2 regions of the Streptomyces sp. SLBN-31 genome follow, and region 1 is predicted to be linked to the other one. Evidence: riboswitches for the same ligand, from Rfam matches in the RefSeq annotation. Region 1 holds a riboswitch; the other holds the start of a gene.

Region 1 (7,241 bases):
GTCCACAGGTTCTTCGGGCGGCGGGATTCGTTGCGCTCGATGACGGCGTTGGCCGCGGAGAGGATCGTCTGGGTGGAGCGGTAGTTCTGCTCCAGCAGGATCGTGGTCGCGTCCGGGTAGTCCTCCTCGAACTGGAGGATGTTGCGGATCGTCGCGCCGCGGAAGGCGTAGATCGACTGATCGGCGTCACCGACGACGCACAGTTCGGCGGGCGGGACGTCGTGCTCGCTCGGCGGGACGTCCTCGTCGTGGGCGCCGGTGCCCACGAGCTCGCGCACCAGCGCGTACTGCGCGTGGTTGGTGTCCTGGTACTCGTCGACCAGGACGTGCCGGAAGCGGCGGCGGTAGTGCTCGGCGACGTCCGGGAAGGCACGCAGCAGGTTGACCGTCGTCATGATCAGGTCGTCGAAGTCGAGGGCGTTCGCCTCGCGCAGCCGCGACTGGTACATGGCGTAGGCCTGGGCGAGGGTCTTCTCGAAGCCGTCGGTGGCCTGGGCGGCGAAGTCCTCCTCGTCGATCAGCTCGTTCTTCAGGTTGCTGATCTTGGCGCTGAAGGACTTCGGGGGATAGCGCTTGGGGTCGAGCTCCAGGTCCCGGCAGACCAGGGCCATCAGGCGCTTGGAGTCGGCGGCGTCGTAGATCGAGAACGAGGAGGTGAAGCCGAGCTTCTTGCTCTCGCGGCGCAGGATGCGCACGCACGCGCTGTGGAAGGTCATCACCCACATCGCGTTCGCGCGCGGGCCGACGAGCTGCTCGACACGCTCCTTCATCTCACCGGCGGCCTTGTTGGTGAAGGTGATCGCGAGGATCTGGCCGGGGTGCACGCTCCGCGAGCCCAGGAGGTGGGCGATGCGGTGGGTGAGCACACGGGTCTTGCCGGAGCCGGCGCCGGCGACGATGAGCAGGGGGGTGCCGGCGTGCACGACGGCCGCGCGCTGGTTCTCGTTCAGCCCGTCGAGGAGCGCGGCCGGGTCGATCGCCGGGCGCGGGGCGCCGTCGCGGTAGTAGGGGTCCCGGTCCGGCGGCACGTCGAACTTCCCGCCGAACAGATCGTCCGGAACCGGCTCCGGTACGTGATCGTCCTCGGGCGGCGGCGGGGGCTCCTCGTGGCCGCGGGGGGCCTGGAGGTCCGCCAGGAAGCTGTCGTCAAAGAGGCTGCTCATCGCTCTCCGAGTCTAGGGGGCCCCACTGACAGCCCGCCGCCGCCCTGAGAACATCGCCGGATCCGATACCGCCGCGCACGCTGCCACACCCTTCCGTCACGATCTGTGACCAGCGGCGGAAGGTTGACCAAAGGTCACGAAAATGTATCGGGCATATCGAACATCGTCCTTCACATGGGCCACACGAGTTGGCTACCGTTCCGCAAGGCCATACGACCCCCACCGGCGAACGTCGCCGGGCCGCGTGGCCTCCGCCGAGTCCGGGGCGCCGCCGCGCCGTCCGGAGCCGGGGACCCAACCGACCTCGGGGTGAATCGGCCCGACCCCTCACGGGGAGCGGACCGTAGGGCAACCCTTCCGAACCACCCGCCCGAACCCGACAGCTAACTCGGTAGGCGGAACATGGAAGGAGTCGCCTCCCTTGGCGTCGCACCGCAAGTCGCGCCCCGCGGGAACGCGCGTAGCAGGCATACGCACCCCCGCTCTCGCCACGGCCACCCTCACCTCCGTGGCACTGCTGTCCCAGACGGCCAACGCAGCACCCTCCACCGACGGCCGGCCCAGCATCGAGGAGGTCGAGAAGAAGGTCGACGACCTCTACCGCCAGGCCGAGTCGGCCACCGAGAAGTACAACGCGGCCAAGGAGAAGACCACCAAGCAGCGCAAGCAGGTGGACACCCTCCTCGACGACGTCGCCCAGCGCGCCCAGAAGCTCAACCAGGAGCGCGAGGAGCTCGGTTCGTTCGCGGCCGCCCAGTACCGCACCGGGGCCGCCGCACCCGACACCGCGACCTTCCTGCTCGCCGACTCCCCGCAGGACTACTTCGACCAGACCCAGCTGATGGGCCGGCTGACCTCACGTCAGAAGACCGCGGTCGACGACTACTTCGCCGAGCAGTCGGCGACGATGAAGAAGCGCGAGGAGGCCTCCCGGAGCCTGGAGACGCTCACCCGGACGCAGAGCGACCTGCAGACCGCCAAGTCCACGGTGCAGCGCAAGCTCAGCTCCGCGCGCGAACTGCTGTCGAAGCTGACGGCCGAGGAGAAGGCGCGGCTCGCGGAGATCGAGAAGCAGAAGCAGGAGGAGGCCGCCCGCAAGGCCGCGGAGCTGGCCAAGCAGCAGGCGGCCGCGCAGGCCGAGGCCGCGGCCCAGGACAGCGGCTCCACGTCCGGTTCCAGCACCGGCACCAGTACTGGAACCGGCACCGGCACCTCTGACACCTCGTACGCCACCAAGGCCGCGAAGGCGATCGCGTTCGCCCGCGCGCAGATCGGCAAGCCGTACGTCTGGGGCGCCACAGGACCCGACTCCTACGACTGCTCCGGCCTCACCCAGGCCGCCTGGAAGGCCGCCGGCGTCACGCTTCCCCGCACCACCTACGACCAGGTGAACGCCGGCACCACCGTCTCCCTCACCGACGCCCAGCCCGGCGACCTGATCTTCTTCTACGACGACATCAGCCACGTCGGCATCTACATCGGCAACGGCATGATGATCCACGCCCCGAAGCCGGGCGCGTACGTCCGCGAGGAGTCGATCTACTACGGCGGCGAGTCCATCATCCACAGCGTGGTCCGACCGGCCTGACGCACCAATGGGGCGCGCGGCCTTCGCCGTGCGCCCCCCGCACCCCCACGCGCCTACGTCAGGTCCACAGCACCGCGATGAAGATGTTCGCCGTGGTGAGCGCGCCCACCAGGGCGAACATGCTCTTGTCCACCTTCTCCTCGTCCCGCTTCACGTAGACCAGGCCGAGGATCACGATCAGCAGGGCCAGCTTCAGGCCGATCTTGACGTTGTTGACGTGGTGGTCGTCGGCCTGGTTGAGGCCGACCAGGATCGCGCCGGTGAGCAGCATGGTCAGCGCCCCGTGCAGCATGCCGGGGACGAAGCGGGCCGTGCCCTGCCCCATCGCCTTCATTTGGGTGAGGAAGCCGCCGAGCAGCGCGGCGATGCCGACGATGTGCAGGCCGACGAAGAGATGGATGAGTACGTCCATGAGGCCGGAGCTTAGACAGGGGCGCCCGGGGCACCCGACACCGGCCCTCCCCCACTTCGCCGGCCGCATATATGCGCCATAGCACCCCGCCACCCGGGGACACCCGAAAACCGTCACTTCGGTCAGCGCACCGCGTGAACCCGACGAGGCATGGCCTGGATCACGGTCGTACACGGTCACCGGCCGCCCCACTCAAGGCACTTCCGCACAATGCGTTACCGGACCGACACCGCCAGGTTTAGCGTCCTTCCCCAGGTGACCGGCTCCCCACCGCCGCCCGGGCCAGGGGCGGCAGTCGGCCACCACCGCCGAGAAGGTCCGGCGGCGGCCCGCTCCCCCTGTGCGGGCCGCCGCCGGACGCGTAAGCCGCCCCGGACGGGGTCGTCGTACGAGAGGACGTGCAGCCCAGGTGGCAGCGCATCGCAAGCCCGGTCGGCGATCATCACTGGGCGGCAGCACCGCCCGTACGGCCTTCACGATCGCCCTGGCGGGCGCCGCGACCGCGACGGCCTTCGACGGGACCGGGCACGCCGAGCCGCGGCTGACTCCGGCACAGGTCAAGGCGAAGGTGGACCGGCTCTACCAGGAGGCCGAGACCGCCACCCAGAAGTACGACGGCGCGAAGGAGAAGGCGCAGACCGCCGAGGACCGCCTGTCGACCCTGCGGGACGAGGCGGCACGCAAGACGGAAAGGCTCAACTCGGCGCGGGAAGCGCTGGGTTCGGTGGCGGCGGCGCAGTACCGGGGCGGCGGGCTGGACCCCGCGGTGCAGCTCGTCCTCTCCAGCGATCCCGACCGGTACCTGGACGGCGCCGAGTTCGTCGACCGGGTCGGCACCCGGCAGGCGGCGGCCGTCGCGGGCGTACGCGAACAGCTGCGGGAGATCCAGCAGTTGCGCGGGACCGCACGCACCGAGCTGACCTCACTGAAGGCACGGCAGGCCGAACTGGCGCGACAGAAGAAGACGATCACCGGCAAGCTGGACGCGGCACGACGGCTGCTGTCCGGCCTGTCGCCCGAGGAGCGCGCACGGCTCGGGCTGGACGGCGGCGGTACGGGCCGCGCGTCCCGGTCGGGCACGGACGGACGCGTCGGGCTCCAGGTTCCCGCCCCGGCCACGGCCCAGGCACCCGACTCCCGTGCCGCGGCCGCCGTCCAGTACGCCTACTCCAAGCTCGGCAGCCCCTACGTGTGGGGCGCCACCGGCCCGGACGCCTTCGACTGCTCGGGCCTCGTCCTGTCCGCGTACCGCTCCGCGGGCGTCTCCCTGCCCCGCACGACATACGCCCAGATCGACGCCGGCCGCCGGGTCTCGCGGTCCGAACTGCTCCCGGGCGACCTGGTGTTCTTCTACTCGGGCATCAGCCACGTCGGCATCTACATCGGCAACGGGCAGATGATCCATGCCCCGAACCCCTCGGCTCCGGTGCGGATCGCGCCGATCGACGAGATGCCCTTCGCGGGGGCGACGCGGGTGGTGTGAGCGTCAGACCAGGCGCCGGGCCGTCGCCCACCGCGTCAGCTCGTGCCGGTTCGACAGCTGCAGCTTCCGCAGGACCGCCGAGACATGGGACTCGACCGTCTTCACCGAGATGAACAGCTGCTTGGCGATCTCCTTGTACGCGTACCCGCGGGCGATCAGGCGCAGCACCTCGCGCTCGCGCTGGGTGAGCCGGTCCAAGTCCTCGTCGACCGGCGGGGCGTCGGTGGAGGCGAACGCGTCCAGGACGAAGCCGGCCAGCCGCGGGGAGAACACGGCGTCCCCCTCCTGGACCCGGAAGACGGAGTTGACGAGGTCGGTGCCGGTGATCGTCTTGGTGACGTAGCCGCGGGCGCCGCCGCGGATCACACCGATCACGTCCTCCGCCGCGTCCGACACGGACAGCGCGAGGAAGCGCACGGGCTGCTCGGCGTCGGCCATCAACGGAGCGCAGCGGCGCAGCACTTCGACCCCTCCGCCGCCCGGGAGGTGGACGTCGAGGAGGACGACCTCGGGGCGGGTCGCGGTGATGACCGTGACCGCCTGGTCGACGTCCGCGGCCTCGCCGACGACCTCGACGCCGGTCTCGTCGGTACGGCCGATCTCGGCCTGTACGCCTGTACGGAACATGCGGTGGTCGTCGACGAGGACCACGCGCACGTGCCGCTCCCCGGCACTCCCGCCGGTCGGCTCCACTGACTCGTTCGCCTCGGTCGGATCGCTCATGACGTCTTCTCCGCCCTCTCCATCTCCAGCTCGACCTCCGTGCCGCCGTCGGGCACCGCGCGCAGGCGCGCCGTGCCCCCGTTGCGCTCCATGCGGCCGATGATCGATTCTCTGACGCCCATGCGGTCGGCGGGTATCGAGTCGAGGTCGAAGCCGGGGCCGCGGTCCCGCACGGACACGAAGACCGTCTTCCCCTCCACTTCGGCGTAGACCTGCACCGCGCCTCCCTCGCCACCGTACTTGGCGGCGTTGACCATCGCCTCGCGCGCGGCCTGCATCTGCGCGGCGATCCTCTCGTCGAGCGGGCAGTCGCCGACGACGACGACCTCGATGGGGACGCCGTGCTTGTCCTCGACCTCGGCGGCGTTGCGCCGGACGGCGTCGGCGAGGCCGGCGGGTTCGTCGGCCTCGTCCTTGCCGGTGCCCTCCGGCTTGTACAGCCAGGTCCGCAGGTCGCGTTCCTGGGCGCGGGCCAGGCGGCGCACCTCGCCGGCGTTCTCCGCGTTGCGCTGGATCAGGGTCAGGGTGTGCAGCACGGAGTCGTGGACATGGGCGGCGACCTCGGCGCGCTCCTGGGCGCGGATGCGCATCAGGCGTTCCTCGGACAGGTCCTGGGTCATGCGGACGAGGTAGGGCCCGGCGAGGAGCGTTGTCCCGACGAGGACGGCGAGGGCCGCCTGCAGGACGGAGCCGAGGTGGGCGGCGGAGCCCTGGAGGACGAAGATGCCGGAGACGCCGGCGGTGACGAGCAGGACGCCGCCCGCGGCGCGCAGCAGGGTCAGCGTGCGGCGGCGGCTGCCGACCTCGACCCAGCGGGCCCGGCGGGCGTTGTCCGCCTGGCGCCAGACCAGTGCGACGCCCGCGCCGACGAGGACGGCGGGCCACAGGTAGGCCTTGACGCCCCCGCTCAGGTTGACGTTGCCCACGAAGACCAGGGCCACCACGACCATGAGGAGCAGCGCGACGATCTGGCCCCGGTCCGGCTTGCGGGCCACCAGGCGTCGGCGGCCGTCGGGCGAGGTCTCGGTGCTGACGAACGCCGGGGGCTTCTGCCCGCCGACGCCGCCGACGCCCAGCGGTACGAAGAACCAGAACGCGGCGTACAGCAGCGCGCCGAGGCCGTCCGCCATGAACAGGCCGACGAAGACCAGCCGGACCCAGATGACGGGCAGTCCGAGATGCCCGGCGAGCCCCCGCGCCACGCCACCCAGCCAGCGTCCGTCGCTGCTGCGGTAGAGCTTGCGCGGCGGCCGCGGTTCGACGAGGGGCGCTGCGGCGGCTTCCGGCATGCCACCGATCCTCACACGGCCGGCGGACGAGGACATCAGGGTCGGCCCCCGAGACTCCCCTGATCTTCGGCGGCGTGGCCCGTCGAAGGCTTCCCTGGGCGCCGGCTCGGGGGCGATATCAGGGTCGGTCCAGGGTCGTCCCGACTCCCGCCGGGGCGGCCCGCCCGTCACCATGGAGCCATGACAGATCACGAGCGCGCCGCGCCGGGTCCGGGACCCGGCCCCGGCCCTCGCCCCTCACCGGGCGCCGGGCCGCAGGATGCCGCGCCCGCCGCGCACGCCCCGACTGCCACCGGACCGGAAGCCGGCGCGGACGGCACTGCGGACCCCGGCACGGACCCCGGTACGGCGGACTTCGGAGCCCCCGAGAGGTTCCGCCGCGACCGGCGGTACAAGATGCTCGCCGGAGTGTGTTCCGGGCTCGGGCGGCAGTGCGACATGGACCCGGTGATCTTCCGGATCACCCTCGTCGTGCTCTCCGCGACCGGCGGCATCGGCCTGATCTTCTACGGGTTCGTGTGGCTCCTCGTCCCGTTCGAGGACGACGAGGAGAACGAGGTCCGCAAGCTGCTCACCGGCCGCG
Region 2 (7,241 bases), on a different contig from region 1:
GCGCAGCTGCTCGACCCGCTCCTTGGCCTGCTGCTCCTGGCGCTGCAGGTCGGAGATCTCGGCGCGCTGGGAGACGTACTGCCTTATCGGGTAGGCGAGGGCCACGACGAGGGTGCACAGCACCAGGGCGAGCAGCGCGGCGCGGCCCGTCAGCCGGGAGCGGTGGGCCTGCCGTTTGGTCTGGGAGCGGTAGACCCGGGCCGCCGTCTGCTCGCCGAGCAGTCTGAGCCTGGTCGCGGTGGAGAACCGGTCCCGGTCCTTCACGGCCATGTCCCCGCCTCCCGTTCATGCCGTTCACACGTGCGTACGTCCCCGCACACGGTACGGGACCGGTGCGGGGACGTACGTACGACTGGCTCAGGATTGACCCTTTGCGGCTCAGCCCTTGAAGCGCGGGAAGGCGCTGCGGCCCGCGTACACCGCGGCGTCGTCGAGGATCTCCTCGATGCGCAGCAGCTGGTTGTACTTGGCGACGCGCTCGGAGCGGGCCGGGGCGCCGGTCTTGATCTGGCCGCAGTTGGTGGCGACGGCGAGGTCGGCGATGGTGACGTCCTCGGTCTCGCCGGAGCGGTGGGACATCATGCACTTGAAGCCGTTGCGCTGGGCCAACTCGACGGCGTCCAGGGTCTCGGTCAGCGAGCCGATCTGGTTGACCTTGACCAGCAGGGCGTTGGCGGTGCCCTCCTCGATGCCGCGGGCCAGGCGCTCGGGGTTGGTGACGAACAGGTCGTCGCCGACGATCTGCACCTTGTCGCCGAGCTTGTCCGTGAGGACCTTCCAGCCGGCCCAGTCGTCTTCGAACAGCGGGTCCTCGATGGAGACGAGCGGGTAGGCCGCCACGAGCTCCTCGTAGTACTCCGTCATCTCGGCGGCCGAGCGGTCCTTGCCCTCGAACTGGTACTTGCCGTCCTTGTAGAACTCGGAGGCGGCGACGTCGAGCGCGAGGGCGATCTGCTCGCCGGGGACGTACCCGGCCTGCTTGATGGCCTCGAGGATCAGGTCGAGGGCGTCACGGTTGGAGCCCAGGTTCGGGGCGAAGCCGCCCTCGTCGCCGAGGCCGGTGGCCAGGCCCTTGGACTTCAGCACGGACTTGAGGGTGTGGTAGACCTCGGCGCCCCAGCGCAGGGCCTCGGAGAAGGTCTCCGCGCCGATCGGGGCGATCATGAACTCCTGGATGTCCACGTTGGAGTCGGCGTGCGAGCCGCCGTTCAGGATGTTCATCATCGGCACCGGCAGCAGGTGCGCGTTCGGGCCGCCCAGGTAGCGGAAGAGGGGGAGGTCGCTGGCCTCGGAGGCGGCGTGGGCGACGGCGAGCGAGACGCCGAGGATGGCGTTGGCGCCGAGCGAGCCCTTGTTGTCGGTGGCGTCCAGGTCGAACATGGCCTGGTCGATCAGGCGCTGCTCGGTGGCGTCGTAGCCGACCAGCTCCGGGCCGATCTGCTCGATGACGGCGAGGACGGCCTTCTCGACACCCTTGCCCTTGTAGCGGTTGGGGTCGCCGTCGCGGAGCTCGATGGCCTCGAAGGCGCCCGTGGAGGCGCCGGACGGGACGGCGGCACGACCCGTGCTGCCGTCGTCGAGGCCGACCTCGACCTCGACCGTGGGGTTGCCTCGGGAGTCCAGGATTTCCCGGGCTACGACGACGTCGATGGACGGCACGAGCATCTCCTTCTTGGATGTGACGCTGGTTGTGCGGGGCACATGGGCCTTTCCAGGCCCCACCTCAGCCTTGCGACTAGAGCCTAACCGCCCCGGGGCCATCGGCCAGCCGACCGACCGTCCCGTGGACAAGGACAGACGGTACCTATTGTTCACCCACGGAACAAAGACGGGTGAACACAGCATGTATCCCGGGCGACGACGGACGGGCGACGGGCCTACGCCGGACAGAGAAAAGCCCCGCTCCGGTGCGTACGGGGGAAGACGCACCGGAGCGGGGAGCCCATGGGGACGGGGGTGGCCCTCACGTGCCCCCACTGTGGGGGACACGGATGTGCGGGGCCTGTGGTTCGGCTGTGCCTTACTTCAGGTGCAGCTGCTGACCGGGGTAGATCAGGTTGGCGTCCTCGACGATGCCCTTGTTCAGGTCGAACAGCTTCTTCCAGCCGCCCTTGACCTTGTGCTCGGCGGCGATGGAGCTGAGGGTGTCGCCCTTGACGACCTTGTACTCGCCGTCACCCTTCTTGACCTTCTTGCCGGTCGGGGTGGTGACGGTCTTGGTCGACTTCTTGGCGGCCGGACGCTCGGAGGAGCGGGAGGCCTGCTGCTCGGCGGTCGAGCGGGTGGTGGTGCTGCTCGACGAGCCGGTGGAGGCACCGGCGCCGTTGTAGGCGGCGCTGGACAGGCCCGTGCCGCAGACCGGCCAGGCGCCCTTGCCCTGGGAGGCGAGGACCTTCTCGGCGACGGCTATCTGCTGGGACTTGGAGGCCTGGTTGGCCTGCGGGGCGTACGCGGTACCGCCGTACGCGGCCCAGGTGGAGGCGGAGAACTGCAGGCCGCCGTAGTAGCCGTTGCCGGTGTTGATGGACCAGTTGCCGCCCGACTCGCACTGGGCGACGGCGTCCCACTCGGAGGCGGTGGCGGCGGAGGCGTTGCCGGCCGCCATCAGCGGGGCGGCGATGGCGACACCGGTGACACCGGCGAGCGCGGCAGCGCGGGTGGCCTTGGACGGACGACGGTGCTTGCCCTTGCCGGAAAACAGCATGGTGGATCCCCTCACCGACGCCTGCGAGGTGAGCTGTCGGGTTCGGGCCGGTTGAGTTGCCCGGCCGCGGCCTCGCTCTCGCGAGCCGCGGCTTCACCCCGAGCCACCACCGTCAACCACCCGGTGGGGCACTTACCTTGGGTCCCCCGCTCCTGCCTACGGCGCTGTCAAGCGACGACTGTTCCCGTACGGCCGCTGGCAGGATTCGGCGTTGCGGCAGACGGGGCTCGGGTTGCCGAGCGGTCATGACCGTAGACACGGAATCCGCGGAATTTCAAAGACGATCAGGGCTTCTGAGACTCATCCCACACTTTCGCCAAACCGGACATTCAACGCGAAGCGTGACGTGAACTCCCGCCGTATTTCGCCCTATTCGGCAGGGAGATCCAGGGTCTGACCGGTGAAGATGTGGTTCGGGTCGGTACCGATGGCCTGCCTGTTCGCGTCATAGACGGCGCGCCATCCGCCGTCCACGTCAAGGGAGTCGGCGATGGAGGCGAGAGTGTCCCCGGTGCGGACCGTGTACGAGTCGTGCGCGGCGGCCTTCGCGGCGCCGCCGTCGGCACTCTCGTCGGCACTGGCGCCGCGGTGCTTGCCGGTGCCGGCGGTGCCACTGCCGGTCGTCGCGGAGTCGACGGCTCCGGTGTCGACGAGGCTCCAAGAGCCCAGGGCCTGCTGAGAATTGTCCGACTCGTCACTCTTCGCCCGTCCCGCGGACGAGTCGCCGGCACCCTGGGACGCGCTCGGAGTCGAGGTGGAGGGCGAGGCCGAGCTGTCCGATTTGCTGGACTTGCCACTGGAATGCGAGGAAGAGCCGGGAGAGGCCGAGGGTGAACCGGACGCGTCCGAGGAGGCGGAGTCGCCGGACGAGTCGCTCGACGCGTTACCCGACGAATTGGACAAACCGGTGGAGTCCGAACTGTCAGAAGAACCGGACGAGTCGGATGATCCGCCCCCGATGCCGGTGTCCACGTCGGCCGACCCTGAGTCCTTGCTGAGCCCCGACGTCAGTCCACAGGTGTGGAAAGCGCCGACCCCTTCGGCGTCCAGGAGCTTCTCGGCGACGGCTATCTGCTGGTTGCGGCTGGCCAGGTCGGGCCGGGGGGCGTAGTCGAGGCCGCCGTACTTCTCCCAGTCCGCCTGGGACAGCTTCAGGCCGCCGTAGAAGCCGCTGCCGCTGTTCTCGCTCCAGGAGCCACCCGTCTCGCACTGCGCCACCTTGTCCCAGGTGGTCCCGTCGGCGGCGCTGGCGCCACCCGCGGCGAACAGCGGGATCGCGATGGCGGAGCCGGTCACTCCGGCCGCGACGAGGAGAGCCGGAGCCTGGCGGGGGCGACGGTGACGACCGTTCCCGGAGAGCATGCGGAGGGCCTTTCGCGAGACAGCAGTGACCGCGGCGCGTGAAGCTTGGGCCAAACCTCGCGCCGCTGTTGATCCGTGAACGTAGCGGCTACCGATCACTTGTCACAAGTTAATGCCGCGTAGATCACGTGAAGATCACAGACTTGAGCGCGTGTCACGTTTGCGCGGTCGGACGCGATACGTCGACCGGGGTGAACTCGACCGGGAGCGTGCGGAGTCCGCGCATGATGAGCCCGCCCCGCCACCTCAACTCCCCCGGTTCCCCGGCCAGTCGGAGGTTCGGCAGCCGCGTGAGGAGCGTCGCGAGGGCGGTCTGGCCCTCCAGCCGGGCCAGCGGGGCGCCCAGGCAGTAGTGGATGCCGTGGCCGTATCCCAGGTGCTGGTTGTCGCGTCGGGACAGGTCGAGGGTGTCGGGTTCGGTGAAACGGGCGGGGTCGCGGTCCGCGGCGGCGAGAACGACGAGGACGGGGTCGCCGGCCGCGATGTGCTGTCCGCCGATCGTCAGCGGCTCGGTGGCGAACCGCCAGGTGGCGAGCTCCACCGGGCCGTCGTAGCGCAGGAGTTCCTCGACGCCGGTCTCCAGCAGGCCGCGTTCGCCCGCGGCGAGGGAGCTCTGCAGGCGGGCGCGCTGCTCGGGGTGGGCGAGGAGGGCGAAGGTGCCGTTGCCGATGAGGTTGACGGTGGTCTCGAACCCCGCGAAGAGCAGGATGAAGGCCATCGCCGCGGCCTCGTTCTCGGTGAGGTGCTCGCCGTGGTCGGAGGCTCGGATCAGACCGGAGATGAGGTCCTCGCCGGGGGCGGGGGTGTCCGGGAGGGCGGCGCGCTTGCGGTGGATGAGGTCGGCGAGATAGGCGCGCATCTTCTTCACCGACCGCGCCACCCCGCCCCTGGGCCCGCCCTGATGCCGGATCATCATCCCCGCCCAGTCCCGGAAGTCGTCCTGGTCCTCGCGGGGGACGCCGAGCAGGTCGCAGATCGCATGGATGGGGAGTGGGAAGGCGAACTCGTGGATGAGGTCGGCCTCGCCCTTCCCCGCGAACCCGTCGATGAACCGATCGGTCAACTGCTGTACGCGCGGCGCGAATTCGGCCACCCTGCGGGGCGTGAACGCCTTGGAGACGAGGCGGCGCAGCCGGGTGTGGTCGGGCGGGTCGATGTTGAGCAGATGCGTCATCAACTCGGCCTTGCGCTCACCGGGAATGCCCGTCTTGCCCTTGGCGTGCGCGGGCTCGTCGTGGTGGGCCGGATTCTTGGAGAGCCGGTTGTCGGCGAGGGTCTGCTTGGCATCGGCGTAACGCGTGACCAGCCAGGCCTCGACCCCGCTGGGCAGGGTCGTCCGGTGCACGGGGGCGTGGGTGCGGAGCCAGGCGTAGGCGGGGTAGGGGTTGGTGGCGAATTCCCAGGTGAAGAGGTCGGGGCTCGCGGGGGTGGTGAGCTCCGCCGGGGTGGCGGGCTCCGCCGGGGTGGCGGGCTCCGCCGGGGTGGCGGGCTCCACCGGGGTGGCGGGCTCCACCGGGGTGGCGGGCTCCACCGGGGTGGCGGGGGCGTCGGGCTCGGGGGTCGCGGGTGTCGCGGGCGCGGGGGTGCGGGTCGCTGAGGCCGGGGTGGCGGGCGCGGGGGTGGGTGCCGTGGTGGGGGTGGGCTGGTCGGGGGTGGGCTGGCCGGTCACTCCTTGACCGTATCCGGGTTCGGGGGGAGTGCCTCGCGGAGGGCGGCGAGGGTGGCCGCGGCGGCCGGGGAGCCGTCTTCGGCCGCCTCGGCCAGCCAGTGTTCGGCGCGGACGAGGTGCAGGGCCGCGAGGTCCAGCCGGCCCTCCGGGTGGCCCGCGCTCGCCGCCCTCTCCAGGAAGTGGAAGGCCTTCTCCCGGTCGCCGACCGCGTTGAAGTGCAGCCCGCGCCAGCGGTCCGCGTCCGCCTCGTCGCCGGCCAGGTCCGCGAGGTCGGTGATGACCTTGCGGGCGTCGGCGTCACCCGCCGCGGCAGAGGCCCGCAGGGCCGCACGGCCGGCGGCGACGACCGCGCCCAACTCGGCGGCGCCCGCCCGCTGTGCCAGCGCGGTCATGTTCCGCCAGAGGTAGGGCCCGGGCGGCGGGAACCCGGGGGAACGCAACGCGTCCGCCACCAGGGCTCCGCTCGCCCGCCAGGCCCTGCCGCCCTCCCCTTCCTCCGGAACGAGCAGCCCCGTGACGCCGAGGCGAGGCCGACCGGCCCAGGACAGCTCCTCGGACAGCCACTCGTCCTCCAGGAGCACCCCGTACTCGGCACCGACGAGCAGCATCCGCCATTCCGGCGCCGCCAACGGGCGCCGCAGCCCACACCTGGCCGCGTCGATCGCCGCCCGCACCAGCTCGTACCCCCACGGCCGCCCGTCCGGCCGCCGAGCCCAGCGCCACTCCTCCCCCAGCTCCGGCCCGACCGCGAGGAACTGGGTCACGCCCAGCTCCTCCCGCCAGCGGACCGCGTCCTCCAGCCTCGGGTCCCGCGCCTGAGCCTCCGCCAGCCGTTCCAGTTCCGGCCCGCTCCAACGGCAGGTCAGTTCGAGCTTGCGGGCCCCGCGCAGCAGCCGGGCGTGGGGATGGTCCCCGAACCCGTGCGTCGCGTACGCCTCGTCCCGCATCGTCGCCAGCACGAGCACGCCCTCGTGCGTGAGCCGGGAGACGACTCCGGCCGTCCGCCCCTGCTCGTCGAGGTGGCCCGCGAGGTCGTCCAGCCACACCACGTGAGTGCCCTCGGGGTCGCGCCCCTGCAGTGCGCCGGACAGGGAGCCGAGGTCGGTGCCTTCGTGCGCGACGCAGACACGAGTGCCGTCGGCGGCGGCTCGCTTCAGCCCTTCCCAGGCCGTCCTCGTCTTCCCGGCGAGCGGCTCCCCGGTGACCACGACCAGGCCCCCCGAGCGCAGCGCCTCCGCCAGCAGACGGTCGAGCGCCGGGTCGCAGTCGCGCGGCACGTACGGCGGCTGGTCCGTCTCGTCGCCGAGGCGGCGCGCGGGCCGTACGCCGGGAGGGAGCCGGAGGGCGCCCAGGAGTGGCCAGCCGTCGGCGACGGCGCGGGGCCGCTCGGGCGCGGCGGCGTGGACGTGCTGCACGCCGATCGCGGTGCCGTTGAAGGTGCTCTCGCGGAAGTCGATGTGGTCCTTGGCGGCCTCGGGGGTGTGGTGCAGGGTCAGCGACTGGATC

The links. A riboswitch is a leader RNA that binds a small molecule or an ion and turns the genes downstream of it on or off. The one in region 1 is predicted to bind cyclic di-AMP.
Region 2: another riboswitch for cyclic di-AMP. It lies ahead of FBY22_RS37610 (transglycosylase family protein); the one in region 1 lies ahead of FBY22_RS01120 (NlpC/P60 family protein).

The regions. Positions count from the first base shown of each region.
Region 1 is NZ_VFNC01000001.1:222,170-229,410, reverse strand. Features, by position in the region: gene pcrA (DNA helicase PcrA) at 1-1,163, opposite strand, end outside; cyclic di-AMP (ydaO/yuaA leader) riboswitch at 1,406-1,576, shown strand; gene FBY22_RS01120 (NlpC/P60 family protein) at 1,585-2,751, shown strand; gene FBY22_RS01115 (hypothetical protein) at 2,810-3,163, opposite strand; gene FBY22_RS01110 (C40 family peptidase) at 3,573-4,646, shown strand; gene FBY22_RS01105 (response regulator transcription factor) at 4,650-5,369, opposite strand; gene FBY22_RS01100 (ATP-binding protein) at 5,366-6,694, opposite strand; gene FBY22_RS01095 (PspC domain-containing protein) at 6,839-7,241, shown strand, end outside.
Region 2 is NZ_VFNC01000003.1:8,398-15,638, forward strand. Features, by position in the region: gene FBY22_RS37600 (septum formation initiator family protein) at 1-270, opposite strand, end outside; gene eno (phosphopyruvate hydratase) at 379-1,665, opposite strand; gene FBY22_RS37610 (transglycosylase family protein) at 2,021-2,704, opposite strand; cyclic di-AMP (ydaO/yuaA leader) riboswitch at 2,708-2,925, opposite strand; gene FBY22_RS37615 (transglycosylase family protein) at 3,074-4,066, opposite strand; gene FBY22_RS37620 (cytochrome P450) at 4,221-5,561, opposite strand; gene FBY22_RS37625 (hypothetical protein) at 5,732-7,241, opposite strand, start outside.